One region of the Nocardioides sp. NPDC058538 genome, then DNA from elsewhere that is predicted to be linked to it. Evidence: predicted binding sites of a transcription regulator. Region 1 holds the regulator's gene; the other holds the start of a gene.

Region 1 (3,406 bases):
CATCTCGACGGCGAGCTCGCCGCGGTCGCCCTTGGGCAGCGCCTGGACGACCGTCAGCGCGGGCTCGGGCGGCGCGTCGCCGAGGATGATCTCGTCGACGCGTACGGTCATCGACTTCTTGGTGGTCTGCGCGATCGTGCCGGTGACGCCCTCGCCGGCACCGTCGGTGAGCACGACCTCCTCGCCGACCCGGAGGCGGCGTACGACGACCGCGTGGTGGCCCTCGTCACCGCTCACCTCGATGACGTCGCCGACACGGGTGCCGACGAGCGACTCGACGAGGTGGACGGGAAGGGTCATGTCAGCTCCGCGCTTGCTCAGTGGCCGTTGAGGGTGTCCTTGAACCAGGAGAAGACGCCGCCCTTGTGGGCCGCCTTGAGCTGGCCCTGGACGGACTCCTCACCGCGCATCTCGGCGAGCTGGCGCAGCAGCGCCTCCTGCTCGAGGTCGAGCTTGGTGGGGGTCTCCACGTTGATGGTCACGATCAGGTCGCCGCGACCGCCCCGCAGACCGGGGACACCGCGGCCACGCAGGACGTGGTCGGTGCCGGACTGGGTGCCGGGCTTGAGGTCGATCTGGATCGAGGCGTCCTCGGGGTCGATCTGGTCGGCGCCCTCGCCGACGAGGTCGGCCTCGAGCGTCGGCAGGTTGAGCGTGGTGCCGAGCGCGGCCGCGGTCATCGGCACCTTCGCGGTGCAATGCAGGTCGTTGCCCCTGCGGGTGAAGGTGGCGTGCTTGGCGACGTGGATCTCGACGTAGAGGTCGCCGGCAGGGCCGCCGCCGGGGCCGATCTCGCCCTGCTCGGCGAGCTGCACCCGGGTGCCGTCGTCGACGCCCGGCGGGATCTTGACGGTCAGGGTGCGGTGGGAGCGCACCCGGCCCTCGCCACTGCAGTCGCGGCACGGGTCGGGGATGACGGTGCCGAAGCCGTTGCAGGCCGAGCACGGGCGCAGCGTGCGGATCTCGCCCAGGAAGGAGCGTTGCACGACCGCGACCTCACCCTGGCCGTGGCAGGTCTCGCACGGGATCGGGTGGGAGCCTTCCGCGGCCCCCTCGCCACCACAGGTGTCACAGACGACGGCGGTGTCGACCTTGAGGTCGCGAGTGACACCGAAGGCGGCCTCGGCCAGGTCGATGTCGAGACGGATGAGGGCGTCCTGCCCGCGGCGTACGCGCGGACGGGGGCCACGCCCCGCGCCTCCGGTGCCGGCACCGGCGCCGCCGAAGAAGGCGTCCATGATGTCGGTGAACGAGAAGCCTGCGCCCTGTGCGCCGAAACCGCCCGCGAACGGGTCGCCACCGCGGTCGTACGCAGCCCGCTTCTGCGGGTCGCTCAACACCTCGTAGGCGTGGGAGATCTCCTTGAACTTCTCCTGCGACTCGGCGTCGGGGTTGACGTCAGGGTGGTACTGGCGCGCCAGCTTCCGGTACGCCTTCTTGATCGTTGCGTCGTCGGCGTCCTTGTCGACACCGAGGAGCTCATAGGGGTCCAACGTCCGTCTTCCTGCCATCGAAGTTCGTCGTTCTTTCTTAAGTCGAGTCTGCTGCTCAAGCCTCGTCGAGGATCCGGGAGAGGTAACGCGCCACCGCGCGCACCGCCGCCATGGATCCGGGGTAGTCCATCCGGGTGGGGCCGACCACGCCGAGCGTGGCCAGCGCCTCGTCACCAGGTCCGTAGCCGGTCGCGACCACGCTGGTCTGCGACAGCTCCTGGTAGGGGCCCTCGGCACCGATCCGCACCGTGACCAGTCCGCCCGCGGTCGCCTCGCCCATCAGCTTGAGCAGGACGACGTGCTCCTCGAGGGCCTCCAGGAGCGGGCGTACGGCGGTGTCGAAGCTGTCGCCGAAGCGGGCCAGGTTGCTGGTGCCGCCGATGGAGATCCGCTCGTCGGAGCGGTGGTCGTTCATCGCCTCGATCAGGGCCTCCGCCACAGCGGAGGCGAGCCCATCCTTCAATGTATCCGTCTGCGGCGCGTCCGCGGGCGCGTCGGCCGGCTGGGCGATCACGCGCAGCGCCTCGCCTGCGTCGGCGATGACGGCGCCGGCGACCGCGGTGTTGATCTTCGCGCGCAGCGTGGCCAGGGTCTCCTCGGAGACCTCCTCGGTCACCTCGAGCAGTCGCTGCTCGACGCGGCCGGTGCTGAGGATGAGCACGAGGAGGAGCCTGGTCGGGGCCAGCGCGACCAGCTCCACGTGGCGGACGGTCGAGCGGCTCAGGGTCGGGTATTGCACCACCGCGACCTGGCGGGTGAGCTGGGAGAGCAGCCGGGTCGAGCGGCTGACGACGTCGTCGAGGTCGACCGCGCCCTCGAGGAAGCCGGCGATCGCCCGCTTCTCGGCCGCGGTCATCGGCTTGACCGTGGTCAGCCGGTCGACGAAGAGCCGGTAGCCCTTGTCGGTGGGCACCCGGCCGGCACTGGTGTGGGGGGCGGTGATGTAGCCCTCCTCCTCCAGCGCGGCCATGTCGTTGCGTACCGTCGCCGGGGAGACACCGAGACCGTGACGCTCCACGAGCGCCTTGGAGCCGACCGGCTCCTCGGTCTTCACATAGTCCTCGACGATCGCCCTGAGGACGGAGAGCCTGCGTTCGTTCTGCATCTGCCCTCCTATCGTCCTGGCTGCCTGGCACTCATTCCGTGCGAGTGCCAATCCTACCGGTTCGCGTCACAGGCACCAGTTTCCGGTGGCCGCTCCGCTCTGTGGAACGGATTACTTCTCTCGCTATCGAGATAGCCTTAGGTTAGGCTGACCTTAGAGCCATTCGCTGCACTGTTTCCGCCCCACTGGAGAGTCCTATGATCGCCGACGATCTGCTGGTCCGCATCACGGCCCACACCAACGACGAGCACCAGGCGGACCTGTGCCGCTCGCTCTCGGCGCGACTCGGGCTGCGGCCGCGTCACATCGTGGGCGTACGCCTCTCCAACCTCACCGCCGAGAGCGTCGACGTCTCCTGGATCACCCTCGACGGCGGCCACCACGTGACCTTCCGGTTCCCGGAGACCGCGGCCACGCCGGACGAGGTTCTCGAGCAGCTCGGGCGCGTGCTCACCGGTTCTCGCTGCTGAACCTTGTAGCGTTCTCCGGATGAGCGATCGCTACGGCTCCGACGTCCTGGCCGGAGACTGGAAGAAGCCCAAGAACGGGCGTGCCGTCGAGACTCCCGCAGAGCTGGGCGCCGTGGTCGAGGAGGTCGAGACCGATTTCGTCGGTGAGATCGTGCGGATCGACCGCGACCTGCACACGCTGACCCTGGAGGACCGAAAAGGCAAGCGGCGTACGTTCCCGCTGGGGCCGGGCTTCTGGCTCGAAGGCAAGCCGGTCATCCTCACTCCCCCGGTGACCCGCACGGCGCCGGCGAAGCCGACCCGCACCGCGTCGGGCTCGGTCGCCGTGGACAACGTCA
Region 2 (3,406 bases), on a different contig from region 1:
GTCACGGTCAGATACTCCGGCAAGCCCCGACCGGTGGTGCTCTCGCACCACGGCGACGCCGGCTGGGAGGAGCTCGACGACGGCGTCATCGTCGCAGGTCAACCGCATGGTGCGCCGACCTGGTTCCCGTGCAACGACCGTCCTTCCGACAAGGCCCGCTACGCGATCAGCGTGACCACCGCGCCGGGCTATGCGGTCGTCTCCAACGGCGAGCTGACCTCCCGCGTACGCCGCGGCAGCGGGGAGACCTGGCGCTACTGGCAGGCCGAGCCGATGGCGACCTATCTGGCCACCGTGCAGATCGGGCGCTATCGGATGGTCGACATCGCGACGACCGAAGGGCCGGGCGGCCGGGTGCCGATCCGGGCCGCGTACCCGGTCGACGCCACCGCCGGGTTCGAGGCCTCCTTCGGGCGCCAGCGGGAGATGATGGCCTACTTCGCCTCGGTCCTCGGGCCCTACCCGTTCGCCTCCTACTCCGTGGTGGTCACCGACGACGAGCTCGAGATCCCGCTCGAGTCGCAGTCGCTGTCGACCTTCGGGCGCAACCACCTCACCGGCGAGTGGTCGGAGGTACGCCTCGTGGCCCACGAGCTCGCCCACCAGTGGTTCGGCAACGCGGTGACCCTGCGCGAGTGGCGAGACATCTGGCTGCACGAGGGTTTCGCCTGCTACAGCGAGTGGCTGTGGTCCGACGCCGCCGGGGGTCGCGCGTGCGGCGAGCACGCCCGTCACCACCACCGCCGGCTGAAGGCACTGGCGCAGGACCTGGTCCTCGCCGACCCCGGTCCCGCGGACATGTTCGACGACCGCGTCTACAAGCGCGGAGCGTTCACCCTGCACGCGCTGCGGCGTACGGTCGGCGACGAGTCGTTCTTCCGCATCCTGCGCACCTGGGTGGCTCGCTTCGGCGGCGGGACGGTCGACACCGCCGACTTCGAGGCCCTCGCGGCCGAGGTCAGCGGCCGCGACCTCACCCCGCTCTTCGACGCCTGGCTGCGCCGGCCCGCGCTGCCGGATCTGCCCGCCTGAACAGTCGCTCCGCTGGTCGAGCCGACTTCCCCCGCTGGTCGAGCCGGATTCGTGAGGAACGAGCGAATCCGTGTCGAGACCAACACGATCCCAGTCGCGCTCGATGGAGACCGTGTTGGTCATCTCGACAAGCTCGATACACCGCTCGACACGCTCGGCCGCAGACGGCCTCACGGCTCGACCAGGGGGCGCTGACCCCGGCTATCCTCGGCGACGTGCCTGAGCTGACCTTCCGTGACGCGACCTTCTCCGACGTGGAGGCCCTGGTCGGGCTGATCGAGTCGGCCTACCGCGGCGACGCCTCGAGGGCCGGCTGGACCACCGAGGCCGACCTGCTCGCCGGCCAGCGCACCGACCCCGAGGGCGTACGCGAGGTGATCACCGCACCGGGCTCCCGGCTCCTGGTGGTCGAACGCGCCGCCGAGATCGTCGCCTGCTGCCAGCTGCAGAAGCGCGAGGCGTACGTCTACTTCGGCATGTTCTCCGTCTCGCCGAGGCTGCAGGGAGCCGGCGTCGGCAAGGCCGTCATGGCCGAGGCCGAGCGGATCGCTCGCGTGTGGGGTGCGGAGGAGATCCGGATGACCGTGATCCGTCAGCGCGAGGACCTGATCGCGTTCTACGAGCGGCGCGGGTTCGGGCGTACGGGACGCTTCGAGCCGTTCCCCTATGGCGACGAGCGATTCGGCCGCCCGCTGCGTGACGACCTCGAGTTCGCCGAGCTCGCGAAGGCTCTCTGACCGTCGCCATCCTGGGATTTCTTGCACTCGCAGGGGTCGAGTGCTAAACATGAGGCTGGCACTCTTACCATGAGAGTGACAACAACCGGACCGGTGACGTTGAGGCGTCGCGAGCGGCAGGGAAGGGTTCTGCCGGGAGTGGCGTCGTCCGTCGCGGGCAACCCATCGGACCGGATCCAACGAACTTCCCAAGTGAAGGATCGCAGGAGCAATGCCGAAGCTCATCGCTTTCAACGAGGAGGCCCGCCGGGGTCTGGAGAAGGGTCTCAACACCCTCGCCGACGCCGTCAAGGTCACCCTCGGTCCCAAGGGCCGCAATGTCGTGCTCGAGAAGAAGTGGGGTGCCCCCACGATCACCAACGATGGTGTTTCCATCGCCAAGGAGATCGAGCTCGAGGACCCCTACGAGAAGATCGGTGCCGAGCTGGTCAAGGAGGTCGCGAAGAAGACCGACGACGTCGCCGGTGACGGCACGACGACCGCGACCGTTCTCGCCCAGGCGCTGGTCCGCGAGGGCCTGCGCAACGTCGCCGCTGGCGCCAACCCGGCCGGCCTGAAGCGCGGCATCGAGGCGGCCGTCGACGCCGTCTCCGAGCAGCTGCTCGCCCAGGCCAAGGACATCGAGACCAAGGAGCAGATCGCTGCTACCGCCTCGATCTCCGCTGCTGACACCACCGTCGGCGAGATCATCGCCGAGGCGATGGACAAGGTCGGCAAGGAAGGCGTCATCACCGTCGAGGAGTCGAACACCTTCGGGCTCGACCTCGAGCTGACCGAGGGTATGCGCTTCGACAAGGGCTACATCTCGGCCTACTTCGTGACCGACCCGGAGCGTATGGAGACCGTCCTCGACGACCCGTACATCCTGATCGTCAACTCGAAGATCTCCAGCGTCAAGGACCTGATCCCGGTCCTGGAGAAGGTCATGCAGACCGGCAAGCCGCTGGTCATCCTGGCCGAGGACGTCGACGGCGAGGCTCTCTCGACGCTGGTCGTCAACAAGATCAAGGGCACCTTCAAGTCCGTCGCCGTCAAGGCTCCGGGCTTCGGTGACCGCCGCAAGGCCATGCTGCAGGACATCGCGATCCTCACCGGTGGTCAGGTCATCTCCGAGGAGGTCGGCCTCTCCCTGGAGACCGCCGGCATCGAGCTGCTCGGCCAGGCCCGCAAGGTCGTCATCACCAAGGACGAGACCACCATCGTCGAGGGTTCGGGCGACCAGGGTCAGATCGAGGGCCGGGTCAACCAGATCCGCGCCGAGATCGAGAAGTCGGACTCCGACTACGACCGCGAGAAGCTCCAGGAGCGCCTCGCCAAGCTGGCCGGCGGCGTCGCCGTCATCAAGGTCGGCGCGGCCACCGAGGTCGAGCTCAAGGAGCGCAAGCACCGCATCGAGGACGCTGTCCGCAACGCCAAGGCTGCTGTCGAGGAGGGCATCCTCGCCGGCGGTGGTGTCGCGCTGATCCAGGCCGCCACCGCTGCCTTCGAGAAGCTCGAGCTCGACGGCGACGAGGCCACCGGTGCCTCGATCGTCAAGGCCGCCATCTCGGCGCCGCTGAAGCAGATCGCCATCAACGCCGGCCTCGAGGGCGGCGTCGTGGCGGAGAAGGTCGCCGGCCTCCCGCAGGGCCACGGCC

The links. The regulator HrcA, encoded in region 1, represses chaperone genes, less so after heat shock. The targets are predictions, from matches to a motif close to TTGGCACTCGNNNNNNNCGAGTGCCAA.
Region 2: the regulator HrcA is predicted to act here: its motif matches at 1,790-1,816, upstream of groL (chaperonin GroEL).

Annotation. Positions count from the first base shown of each region.
Region 1 covers NZ_JBHXNY010000037.1:2,892-6,297, reverse strand. Annotated here, with positions in the region: gene ACFWQC_RS23830 (16S rRNA (uracil(1498)-N(3))-methyltransferase) at 1-300, opposite strand, end outside; gene dnaJ (molecular chaperone DnaJ) at 318-1,511, opposite strand; gene hrcA (heat-inducible transcriptional repressor HrcA) at 1,549-2,598, opposite strand; gene ACFWQC_RS23815 (hypothetical protein) at 2,796-3,068, shown strand; gene ACFWQC_RS23810 (DUF3097 domain-containing protein) at 3,088-3,406, shown strand, end outside.
Region 2 covers NZ_JBHXNY010000011.1:138,954-142,359, reverse strand. Annotated here, with positions in the region: gene ACFWQC_RS13020 (M1 family metallopeptidase) at 1-1,032, shown strand, start outside; gene ACFWQC_RS13015 (GNAT family N-acetyltransferase) at 1,248-1,769, shown strand; gene groL (chaperonin GroEL) at 1,981-3,406, shown strand, end outside.